Desulfurobacterium sp. TC5-1: one gene and its partners. The protein of the gene in region 1 interacts with the protein of each later gene in a pairwise test. Links are inferred from orthologs where the notes say so. Each region holds a gene or a part of one and is shown on either strand. Other genes may lie near its edges. The genes, in order: dnaN, rpe and dnaE.

The links.
Region 2: the proteins of dnaN (region 1) and rpe interact in binary tests that used the Escherichia coli proteins (3 or more experiments, as listed by UniProt). The link is inferred for Desulfurobacterium sp. TC5-1 from one-to-one orthologs.
Region 3: the proteins of dnaN (region 1) and dnaE interact in binary tests that used the Escherichia coli proteins (3 or more experiments, as listed by UniProt). The link is inferred for Desulfurobacterium sp. TC5-1 from one-to-one orthologs.

What each region holds. Positions count from the first base shown.
Region 1 is NZ_ATXC01000001.1:1,392,507-1,396,266, reverse strand. The notes cover bases 448-3,418. They hold dnaN (DNA polymerase III subunit beta), read right to left. Parts: upstream 2,497-3,418; coding sequence 1,399-2,496; downstream 448-1,398. Other genes in these bases: dnaA (chromosomal replication initiator protein DnaA), read right to left, coding at 2,759-3,418; pgsA (CDP-diacylglycerol--glycerol-3-phosphate 3-phosphatidyltransferase), read right to left, coding at 878-1,396; plsY (glycerol-3-phosphate 1-O-acyltransferase PlsY), read right to left, coding at 448-885. In the rest of the region: H153_RS0107335 (polyprenyl synthetase family protein), read right to left, coding at 1-299; more of plsY, read right to left, coding at 289-447; more of dnaA, read right to left, coding at 3,419-3,760. UniProt on the Escherichia coli protein: Confers DNA tethering and processivity to DNA polymerases and other proteins. Acts as a clamp, forming a ring around DNA (a reaction catalyzed by the clamp-loading complex) which diffuses in an ATP-independent manner freely and bidirectionally along dsDNA.
Region 2 is NZ_ATXC01000001.1:917,576-921,203, reverse strand. Bases 256-3,094 are described here. They hold rpe (ribulose-phosphate 3-epimerase), read right to left. Parts: upstream 2,081-3,094; coding sequence 1,430-2,080; downstream 256-1,429. Other genes in these bases: H153_RS0104695 (hypothetical protein), read right to left, coding at 2,902-3,094; H153_RS0104700 (hypothetical protein), read right to left, coding at 2,551-2,841; H153_RS0104715 (ribose-phosphate pyrophosphokinase), read right to left, coding at 464-1,417; glyA (serine hydroxymethyltransferase), read left to right, coding at 256-413. Also shown: more of glyA, read left to right, coding at 1-255; more of H153_RS0104695, read right to left, coding at 3,095-3,198. UniProt on the Escherichia coli protein: Catalyzes the reversible epimerization of D-ribulose 5-phosphate to D-xylulose 5-phosphate.
Region 3 is NZ_ATXC01000002.1:36,453-41,228, reverse strand. What follows is about bases 1-3,987. They hold dnaE (DNA polymerase III subunit alpha), read right to left. Parts: upstream 3,639-3,987; coding sequence 201-3,638; downstream 1-200. Other genes in these bases: H153_RS0107790 (hypothetical protein), read right to left, coding at 3,776-3,987; H153_RS0107800 (acetyl-CoA carboxylase carboxyltransferase subunit alpha), read right to left, coding at 1-190. In the rest of the region: more of H153_RS0107790, read right to left, coding at 3,988-4,075; phosphate ABC transporter ATP-binding protein PstB, read right to left, coding at 4,181-4,776. UniProt on the Escherichia coli protein: DNA polymerase III is a complex, multichain enzyme responsible for most of the replicative synthesis in bacteria. This DNA polymerase also exhibits 3' to 5' exonuclease activity. The alpha chain is the DNA polymerase catalytic subunit.

The DNA of each region.
Region 1 (3,760 bases):
GTTGGATGTCCCCGCCTTAACGTATCGTTATCCATGGCAGGAAGGTCATCATGGACGAGAGAATAGGTGTGAATCATCTCAAGCGCCACAGCAACAGGAACAGCCTTTTCTATATCTCCTCCGACAATCTCACAACCGGCCATACAAAGTATTGGTCTTAACCTCTTTCCACCAACAGTAAGAGAATACTTTACCGCCTCGTAAAGCCTCTTACCAAACGGCGGCTCCTCAGGAAGATAATCTGTCAAAATTTCATCTATGAAAGCTTTTCTCTCTTTAAGATACATCTTAAGATCCATACTTCTTTTCCTCGCCTTTAATGAGTCTCACGATATTAGCGTAGTGTTTAGCTATTATTACAAAACCTGCAACGGCTACAAAAAAGAAATGGTCAGGACAGGGAGAAACAAGAAATTTAAAAGCCACAATGTACGTTGCAACTGCCGTTATTGAACTAAGTGAAACATACCTTGTAATGGTAAAAATGAAAATAAAAACGCACACCGCAAGAAGAGCATTTATCGGTGAAATAACCAGAAATGCACCTATACCTGTTGCGACTCCTTTTCCTCCTCTAAACCTTAAAAACGGTGAAAAGCAATGACCTAAAACGGCAAAAAGAGCTGCCATAAGCTGATAGTGAAGCGGCAGTCCGACAGATTTTACAACCAGAACGGGAATAGCACCTTTCAGTGCATCAAGTATCAGAACTAAAAGGCCAACTTTTTTTCCTAAAACTCTTGAAACATTTGTAGCACCAATATTTCCACTTCCGTACTTTCTAACGTCAACACCTTTTAGTTTCCCTATTATGTAGCCAAAAGGGATGGAACCTGAAAGAAACGAAAGAACAACTATCAAAACCTTTAACGTAGCACTATCCATTTTCTTCTCCACTTAATCTAAAAAAGTTATAGAAGTAGATTGCACCAGAGTAAATAGCAACAAAAGCTGAAACCATTAAAAGAATTTCTCCGTAACGCTTAAAACCAGAAAGGAGAAGCAGAATAGAAACCATTATAAACACGGTTTTCAACTTCCCAAAACTTCCAGCAGGAAGAACCTTTCCCTTTGAAGCCGCAATTGCCCTTAATCCCGTAACTGCTTCTTCCCTTGCAACTATCGCTGTAACGGAAAATGGATCACACAGATGCTTGTAGGTCAAAGCAATCAAAACAGACGATGTAAGAATTTTATCCGCAACAGGATCTAAAAGCTTTCCAAAGTTCGTAACGCTTGCCATGCGCCTTGCAAGATAGCCATCTAAAAAATCTGTAAGGGAGGAAATTATAAAAAGAACAAAAGAGACCATATACATTCCGTCAACAATAAAGAAAACTATAAACGGAATAAAGAGTATTCTCAAAAAGGTAAGCGTATTAGGAATGCTACTCATCTTTAAATCTTCATAGGCATTATTACACATTTTATCTGAGGCTCTTCACTGCTTTCAAGTAAAACCTGAGTCATAGGACCATCCATTGAAATGGTGATAGTATCACTATCGAAACTTCCAACAGCCTCTACCATATGTTTAACGTTGAAAGCTATTTCGAACTCCTCACCGTTGTACTCACAGGGAACTTCAACCTCAGCTTCCTCACTGGCATCTATAGAATCAAAACGCCTTGCAACAAGTTTTACTCTGTCCGGATTAAAGATCATAATAACAGGTTGAGTATCATCCCTCTCGTATATGACTGAAACCTCTTTGAGTGCCGTTAAAAATTCATCCTTATTAACCACAGCCTTAAGCGGATTGTCTTCTGGAATAACAGCCATGTAGTCTGGATACTCTCCTTCAATAACAGAGCTGAAAAGGTAAGTATCATCTATTTCAAAAAATATTTGATTACCTTCGGTTGAAATCTTAACCTCACCACTTCCCTTTAAAAGTCTCTTTAATTCCCCAAGTGTTCTCTTTGGAATGATAACACCAAATTCTGCAACAGAAGCATCCATAACATAGAGGGCCAATCTATGACCATCAGTAGCAACCGCATCTATTCTCTCACCGTTGGAATTTAGATAGACTCCCATAAGGTTGTACCTTACCTCATCTCTGCTCGCCGCATATGCGACCTTTCTGATAGCCTTATCAATTTCTTCCGAAGGCAATGAAACTTCGTTTTCACCTTTTATCTTTATCTGCGGAAACTCATCAGGCGGCAGGGTGGCAAGTGAAAATCTTGATCCCATTGTTCTTACTGTAAACATGTTTCCTTCCACTTCACACTCTACCTCTTCAACGGAAAGGCTTGAAACAAGCTTCATCAGTTTCTGAGCATTTACCGTAGTATTACCTTCTTCTATTACTTCACAGTTAACAATTGTCGCTATACCTATATCAAGATCCGTTGCGTAAAGAGAAAGTGTGTTGTCACTGGCAACAAGAAGTATGTTCGAAAGAATCGGAATGTTGCCCTTTCTGTCGGCTGCTGGCGCAACTTTTTTCACAGCCTCTTTTAATACTTCCTTATTTATTTTAATCTTCATTTTGGAGTTTCCTCCCTTTTGGACTCATCATAGTCATATAGTGCACATAATTTATGCAAAAACTGTTTAGCCCTTTATATTGTATAAAATTCCTGCAACAGTGTGTGAATAACTATGTGGATAACTATGTGGATAAGTTTTAACTTATCCACAGTTTGAATAAATTTCTGTGGATAAGTGGAACGCTTTTTAGTTTATCCACAAGTTTAGAGTTGTCCACAACAGTTATCCACAAGAGTTATCCACAGTTACTGTGGATAACTTACACCGATGTATCTATCAAGCGCGTTAGCGTACTCTCGATCTCTGTAATAATTTGATTAATTTCTGTGTCTTTTTCTCTTAGCTCTTTTATCCTGTTAAACGCGTGCATGGCAGTTGTGTGGTCACTTCTGTTAAAAGCTGATGCAATCTTTGGAAATGAATAGTTCCCAAATTTCTTACACAGGTACATGGCAACTTGCCTTGCTAATGCTATGTGTTTTTTTCTTGAGCTTCCGTCAAGTTCTTCAATGGTTACACCCATAACCTGAGATACGACTTTTTTAATCTCATCAACAGGTAGGTGTTCAGACTCGTTTGACGGTGGTTGAGCTATTCCGGGTTCTATTCTTAGTGCACTTTTCACCAATTCTTCGTCAAGAGGCTTTCCTTCGAGTTGAGCTTTAGCTTTAAGTTTCAGTAATGCCCCTTCCAGCTGTCTGATGTTTGATTTTATTCTGCTTGCTATGAGCTTGAGGACTGAATCTGAAACTTCGATTCCCTCATCTTCCGCTTTACGCCTCAGGATTGCTATTCTCGTTTCAAAGTCTGGTGGCTGTATATCAGCGATCAATCCCCATTCGAAACGGCTTCTAAGTCTTTCTGTAAGCATCGGGATTTCTCTTGGTGGTCTATCGCTTGTCAGAACAACTTGTTTTCCTGAGCCGTGAAGCGCGTTGAATGTATGGAAAAACTCAATCTGAGTCCTGTCTTTACCGCTTATGAACTGGATGTCGTCAATGAGAAGAACATCAACGGTTCTGTACTTTTCTCTGAATTCTGTCATTCTGTCGTTTCTCAGCGAATCTATGAGGTCGTTCATGAAGCTTTCCGTAGTAACGTAAACAACCGTTTTTGATGGATACATCGTTTTTATGAAGTTTCCTATTGCCTGCATAAGATGAGTTTTTCCCAGCCCCACACCTCCATATATAAAGAGCGGGTTGTAGGCTTTTCCGGGATTTTCGGCTACTGCTATCGCAGCAGCATGGGCAAACTGGTT
Region 2 (3,628 bases), 470 kb from region 1 along the record:
AGGAACAGGTTGTTCTTAACGCAAAAGCTATAGCTGAGGAACTTCAGAAGGAAGGGTTCAGAATCGTATCCGGCGGAACAGATAACCATCTTATGCTTGTTGACCTTACAGATAAAGGTATTACAGGAAAAGAGGCAGAAGCTGCTCTTGGAAAGGCTAACATTACGGTTAACAAAAATACAATTCCTTTTGATACAAGAAGTCCATTTGTTACAAGTGGTATAAGGATAGGTACTCCTGCCGTAACGACAAGAGGTATTAAAGAACAGGAAGCAAGGAGAATTGCTCAGCTAATTGCAACTGTTCTTAAGAACATCAATGACGATGCTGTGATAGCAAAGGTTAGAGAAGAAGTTATTGAAATTTGCGGGAAGCACCCGCTCTACCCTGAAATGGCATCACTCTATCAGTAAGAATTTGATTTTTATTTGTGGAGGGCGGGCTTTTAAGCCCGCCTTTTTTGTTAGAAGTTGAACATTTTGCTGACTGATTCACCAAAGTGAATTCTTCTTATTGCTTCTGCAAGCATGCCTGATATAGAGAGAACCTTTGCACCTTCAAATGCTTTATCGCCAAGAGGAATGGTGTCTGTAACAACAACCTCTTTCAGGACACCTTCTTTAACAGCTTTTGACAGCCTTTCAACGGCAGGTCCTGAAAATACGGGATGTGTACATGTTGCGTAAACTTCAGTAGCGCCCCTTTCTTTTATTGCCTTTGCGGCGTTGACGATTGTTCCGGCAGTATCTATGATGTCATCGATGATGATTGCCTTCTTTCCTTCAACTTCACCTATGATGTTCATAACCTCTGCAACGTTTGGTTTGGGTCTTCTTTTGTCTATTATTGCAATCGGTGCGTTAAATACCTTTGCAAAGTTTCTCGCCCTGGCAACGCCACCAATGTCAGGTGACACGACAACCGTATCTTCTTCATCAAAGCCAAGTCTTAAGAAGTAGTCTGCAAGAACCGGTCTTGCTTCGAGGTGATCAACAGGCAGGTCAAAAAAGCCTTCTACCTGCTTTGCGTGAAGGTCAACGACAACTATGTGGTTAACGCCGGCAACACTAATAATATCTGCAAGTAAACGTGCGGAGATAGGATCTCTTGGATTAACTTTTCTATCCTGTCTTCCGTAAGCAAAATAAGGAATTACGGCTGTTATTCTTCCTGCAGAGGCCCTCTTGAGCGCGTCTGCAAGCAGAAGTAGTTCCATTATGTAATCATTGGAAGGACTGCACAGAGGTTGGATGATAAAAACATCGTCGTCTCTGACGCTCTCGTTAAGTACAACCTGAATTTCGCCGTCGCTGAACCTTCCTACGGTGACATTGGCAAGAGGAATTCCAAGGTGTCCTGCAACGGCTTTTGCAAGTTCTGGGTTTGCGTTTCCTGTAATCAGTTTTACCTGATTCATTGATACCTCCATCTATCCGATTAATTGTTTAAATTTCTTTACATTTTCTTCTATATTACCTTTAAACACGGCTGAACCTGCAACTGCAACTTCAACGCCGGCGGCGATTATTTCGGAAACGTTATCAAGCTTTACGCCGCCGTCTATCTCTATTAGAAATTTTAAGTCTTTTTCCTCTTTCCACTTTTTTAGCTTTTTAACCTTTTCAAGTGTTTGTGGAATGAACTTTTGACCGCCAAATCCCGGGTTTACAGACATTACGAGAACAAAATCAACAAAGGGCAGGATGTCTGTTAGAAATTCCACCGGAGTTGCAGGATTTATAACAACGCCTGCTTTTTTATCCAATTCTTTTATCATTGATACAGTTCTATGGAGGTGAATCGAAGCTTCAAAGTGAACAGATATCCAGTCAGCGCCGGCATCGGCGAAGGCTTTCACGTACTTTTCGGGCTCTACTATCATAAGATGAACGTCAAGGGGCTTATCAGTGACTTTTCTTATGGATTCTACAACGCAGGGGCCTATGGTGATGTTTGGAACAAAACGGCCGTCCATCACATCAACATGAATGACGTCTGCGCCTGCCTGCACAGCCTTTTTAATGTCTCTTTCCAGGTTTGCAAAATCTGCCGAGAGGATGGAAGGGGCAAGTAGAGCCATTTAAAACCTCCAATAACTATTCTACATCAGAGAGTCAGATACCTGAATTATAGATAATGTTTCAGTAGTATGACAGTCTTCGTCTAAAAATTTGTAAAAATGTCGGTGTTGATTATTGACACCGGAGAAGGAAATGCCTATATTATTCACCGTCAAGGTTCCCCGGTAGCTCAGCGGGTAGAGCGGGTGGCTGTTAACCACCAGGTCGCTGGTTCGAGGCCGGCCCGGGGAGCCATTTTTTATTTAGAATATACAAAAACAAAAAGAAATGGAACAACGTATCATTACATGTAATTACATATCACTCTTCCAAAATCCAAAGTCTTTCAATAAATATTAGAGTTTTATAAAAAAGGGTGTTCCGTTTTTCCGTGAATGGTGTCCAAAAACGTGATATATCACGTGATATTTCACTTTGCAATCAAAATAGTTAAGCAGCCAAGAAGTGTCATGAAGATGTCCATTGATGGCTAAATAAAAGTGAAACATATGCCAATAGCTGCGCCAACAATAAAGTGAAGTGCCCTGTTGCTTTCGTATTGGAATATGAAAGGGACGGAACATCTGTGGGAGGAGAAAAATTCTTCAAGCTGTTCTTTTTCCTCCTGAGATAGGGCGGAGAAGCTGAGCCTGAATAGGATTTTCGGTCTGCTCCAGCGCTGGCGAACCTGTTCAACGCCGTTTTCAAACGTTACGGCGATTACAGGATCCATGTATTCTTTGGTTATTTCTACTTCCGGAGAGATAGGCAGGATATCCATATACGCTCCCGGCTTCTTTTATTCCCTTTGAAATTGGGCTTGGCCGGGAGTAGATGCTGTTTACTGTGGCGATTGAACGGGAAATTCTTGAAAAATAGTAAGGTCAATGCCGAGGCGTTTCATTAGGTCCAAAAAATAGTCAAGCAGTTCAGGCTGCTTTTCTGCTATGCGGGCATAAATCTTAGGTAAGTATTTTTTGTCAATGGCCCTTACTTCTTCTCCGTCAAGTTTTACTCTAAAATACCAAAAATCCTCAAGATCTGCTAAAACACTAAGCCGGTTTTCAGGCTCAACTTCCTCTACCCAGCCTTTCAAGAAGTCTTCGTATTTCTCTACTCTCTCTCTGTATGTCCTCATTGAGCGGTATCTCCTCTATAAGATCTCCTTTTTCATAAAGCCTGTTATGTTTCCACATTCCCCAGTTCTTAAATATATCCAATTCATGTTCCTGGAGCTTTATATAACAATTCTGTTGAACTCTGCCTCAGGGGAAATTAATAGAGCTACTTTATCAACGTGAGCCAAGGTTTGAAGGAATTTTAGTTACAAATTAGTTTTCCCTTAAATATCAATTTGGAAAAGGTCTCCCTGGAAGGTCAGAAAGGATGTTTTAGTGACTACAAAACTAAGATCAAGGATAATATCTCAAGTTTTGATTGCGGGTAATGGATTGCTCCACCGCAAGCGGCTGGGAGAGAATTTCCGTGCAGGAGGATATTTCCAGCGATGACGATGTAAAGATGGGACAAATAGATGATGAGCATTACAAATATGTTTTAATTGCATT
Region 3 (4,776 bases), on another replicon or contig:
GGTCAGGATGCCTTGCCAGAAGCACCTTGTCCCACGGCGTAAGGTTGGAGTAAAACTCTTCAATCTTTTTTTGAAATTTCTCTTCTATCTCTCTAATCACCTGCGGGTCGTGTTTCCCTTTTTCTTTCAACTCTTCTATTTTTCTTCTCAGTCTTTCTACCTTCTTTTCAAATTCTAACAAAACTGCCATTTTGTCCCTCTCAAAGGATTTTTATCCTCTCTTCACCTATCATCTTTTTAAGGCTTCTTAAAATAGCCGCATCAACCGGTATTGCAAAGTCTGGATGTGTTTGCAACTGTATTATGTATCCGTTTGTTTCAAGTTCAATTACTACCGGTTTTCCATCAGGAGAACTGTTTGTTTCTAAGAATTCTCTTAACCGTTCTAAAAATTCTTCGGAAAAGATTGTATCATCAATTTTAAGGACAATTCTGTTTATAACATCAGAAAGTTTCTTTTCAAAGCGTCCAATTTCTCTGGCTATTATGGATATGCTTCCCTCTTCTTCTCTTACAGTTCCTTTCACTATGACAACGTTACCTTCTGTTAGAAGTTCTGCCGATTCTTTGAAAACGTTTGGGAATACAAGGACATTGAGAACACCTTCGAGGTCTGTTATTTCAATGTTTGCCCACATTTCTCCTCTTTGGGTTCTTTTAGTTTTAACGGAGGTTATGGCACCAGCTATGGTAACCTCCTGTCCGTCTTTCCACTCGCTCTTATGAGAAGATGTATCAAGGCGCAAGGGAACAAGTGCTTGATACTCTAATAGAGGATGCCCGGATAAGTAGAATCCTATAGCTGCCCTTTCGTACTCTAACTTTATCCTTTCAGGCCACTCGTCTGTTTCAACATACTCTTTCTGTATAACTGAAGATTCGTCTCCAAACAGACTCATTAGGCCTTTGTTTTTAGTTTTCTGAATGCTCTGAGCTGCTGCCATTGCCTTTTCAAGTGTTGCAAGGAGGGTTGCTCTGTTATATCCTGTAGAATCAAAAGCCCCCGCTTTTATAAGTGCTTCAAGAACTTTTCGGTTTACCTGTCTCATGTCCACTTTTTCGCAGAAGTCGTAAAGGTCTGTGAACTCTCCTTCTCTTTCTCTTGCCTCTACTATGGCTTCTGCAGCTTTTTCACCAACGCCTTTTATCCCTGCCAGTCCAAACCGTATTGCACCATTCTCAATTGTAAACTTGGCGCCGCTCTTGTTTACGTCAGGTGGCAGTATTTCAATATTGTTTTCCCTGCAATCTTTTATGAGTTTAACTATCTCATCGGCGTTGTCATAGTCTATGGACATCATTGTTGCCATGAGTTCCTGAGGGTAATGGGCTTTTAGGTATGCAGTAACGTAGGCAAGATATCCGTAAGCGGCGGAGTGAGATTTGTTAAATCCGTATTCTGCAAACTTTGCAATATCGTCAAACAGCTTTTCTACTTTGTCTTTTGGATAACCTTTTTCAACGGCACGTTTTACAAATATGGAACGTTGCTCTTCCATTATCTCTTTCTTCTTTTTACCCATTGCACGGCGCAAGAGATCAGCTTCTCCAAGTGAGTAACCGGCAAGAACGTTTGCTATCTGCATTATCTGTTCCTGATAGATGAAGAGACCGTATGTCTCTTTTAGGTAAGGTTCAAGTTCCGGGAAGATGTAATCGACTGGTTCCTGACCGTGTTTTCTTTTTATATAACTTTCAGCCATTCCTGAGTTGAGAGGTCCTGGACGGTAAAGGGCAACGAGAGCGACGATGTCTTCTATAGATTCTGGTTTTAGTCGTTTCATCAGGTTTCTCATACCCGGTGATTCAAGCTGGAATACGCCTACGGTGTTTCCTTCCTGAAGCAGTTTGTAGGTCTTTTCATCATCAAGGGGAAGTGTTTTCAGGTCAACCTTTTCGTTTCTTGTCTTTTCAACAAGTTTTATGGTTTTATCAATGATGGTAAGGGTTTTTAGTCCTAAAAAGTCCATTTTAAGGAGACCTAACTTTTCAACCTGTCCCATTTCGTACTGGGTGGTTATGTCTCCATCTTTACTCCTTGCTAAAGGAATGAAGTTTGTCAGTGTTTCTGGTGTAATAACGACACCGGCAGCGTGTACGCCGGTTTGCCTTGTTAATCCCTGAAGTTTTGAGGCGATTTTCGCCATCTTTTTATAAAGTTCGTTACTCTCTATAAGTTCTTTCAGTTCTGGTGCTTTCTCTATTGCGTCTTCAATTGTTTTGGCGTCATCGGGAATAAGTTTTGCTATTCTGTCAACTTCTCCGTAAGGAATGTCAAGAACTCTTCCCACGTCTCTTATTACGCCTTTTGGTTTCAGTGTTCCAAAGGTGATAATCTGGCAAACTTTGTCGTTTCCATATTTTTCCCTTACGTACTGGATAACTCTGTCTCTTCCGTCCTGACAGATGTCGACGTCTATATCGGGCATTGTTACCCTTTCCGGGTTGAGGAATCTTTCAAACAGAAGGTTAAACCTTAAAGGGTTTATGTCCGTTATGCCTATAGCATAGGCAACAAGTGAGCCTGCTGCCGAACCTCTTCCCGGTCCTACAGGTATGCCGTTTTTCTTTGCCCAGTTGATAAAATCCCAGACAATAAGAAAGTATCCCGGAAATCCCATGTTATCTATGATTTTAAGTTCGTAGTAGAGCCTTTCTCTATACTGTCTTTTGGTTTCTCCGTCTTTTATTCCGAGTTCTTTGAATCTTCTTTCAAGACCTTTTTCTGCAAGCTCTTTTAGGTAACTTGAGTAAGTGTATCCTTCCGGAACTTTGTATTTTGGCAGATGATAGCCGTCATTTTTTATTTCAACGTTTATCTTTTCCGCTATCTTGAGCGTGTTTGTTATGGCTTCGGGAACTTCTTTGAACAGTCTGAACATTTCTTCGCCGTTTTTAAAGTAAAACTCTTTTGTCGGAAAGCGCATTCTTTTTTCGTCGTTGAGTTTTTTTCCTGTTTGAATACAAAGAAGAATATCGTGGGCTTCCCAGTCCTCTTTGTTAAGGTAGTGGGCATCGTTTGTCGCCACGAGTTCTATGTCTAACTTTTTCGCTATATCTATGAGGCCTCTGTTGGCTTTTTTCTGTTCTCTCATTCCGTGGTCTTGAAGCTCGAGGTAGAAGTCTTCACCGAATAGGTCTTTGTACCACTTTGCCGCCTTTTCGGCTTCTTCGTACTGTCCCTTGAGGTAAAGGAGGGGTATTTCTCCCTGGATGCAGGCAGACATTGCTATAAGTCCTTCGCTGTACTTTTCAAGAACTTCTTTGTCTATGCGGGGCTTGTAATAAAATCCCTCTATAAAGGCAATGGAGCTTAACTTCATGAGGTTTTTTAAGCCGGTTTCGTTTTTGGCAAGAAGCACAAGGTGGTAACTTCCTTTCTCTCCCGCTTCTTTTCTGTCAAATCGGGAGCCTTTTGCTATGTAAAATTCCTGTCCGATTATCGGTTTTATGCCTTCTTCTTTACATGTATTGTAAAGTTCAAGGGACGCGAACATGTTGCCATGATCTGTAACGGCAACAGCGGGCATGCCAAGTTCTTTGGCCTTTTTAACCATCTCTTTTATCTTTATGGCACCGTCAAGAATCGAGTACTGAGAGTGAAGGTGAAGATGAACGAAATCGCCTTTGCCTACCATTTAAATGTCTCCTCCGCTTTTTCTATCTTCCACTTAAATTATAACTTTCCCCTCAGGTAGGCATTAAATTTAAGTTGACAAAAAAATTCTGGTTCGTCTGAAAGGTTTGGGTAAGGGGGGCTTGCGGATGAAATAGTTTACCAATACCCTAAAATTGATCCGTTAAGGAGAATGCATAAAAAGATGCCCGCAGTGATGAATGCAATATCAGCTGCTTTTATATGTCCCATCTTTTCAACGAACCAACCTCTTATGCCGTACATGCCGTGATAAACCATGGCCGTTACAAAGAGACAAAATGCGTACGGACATGATGGATATAAAGCATATACGAAGGTAAATGGTGTGTGCATAACAAGAAGGTGGACAAGGACAAAAATAGGGATGGTAATGGCTGTTATTAAGTGGAGTGAATAGAAAAACTTTTCAGCTCTCATTGGAGCCTCCGTAAAAAATCTGCACCACGGAGGTAAATATATTTATTGTTTTCTAAAAGTGCAAGTTTTATCAAAATCTTAAAAGGGGCGAAATGCCCCTTTTTATTATCCAAAACGGCCTGTGATGTAGTCTTCAGTAAGTTTTTCGTGTGGTTTAACGAATATCTGATCCGTTCTATTGAATTCAATAAGTTCTCCCATGTACATAAATGCCGTGTAATCAGAAACCCTTGCAGCCTGCTGCATGTTGTGGGTTACAATTAGGATGGTTAATTTTCCTCTTAAGGAGGTAATAAGCTCTTCTATTTTCATCGTGGAGATTGGGTCAAGTGCCGATGTTGGTTCGTCAAAGAGGAGGACTTCCGGTTCAACGGCTATTGCTCTTGCTATGCATAATCTCTGCTGCTGACCACCAGAAAGTCCAGATGCAGGTTGGTTCAATCTATCCTTTACCTCTTCCCACAAAGCAGCGTCCTTCAACGCCTTTTCCACCCTATCGGCAAGTTCAGTTTTATTTTTTATTCCTTTCAACTTCAGGCCGTAGGCTACGTTATCAAATATGCTCATTGGAAATGCGGTGGGTTTTTGAAAAACCATACCGATGCGACTTCTCAACCTGATAAGATCTATGTTCTTGTCTAAGATGTTTGTTCCATCGAAGATAATTTCACCCTCGTATCTGTTTCCGGGATAAAGGTCAT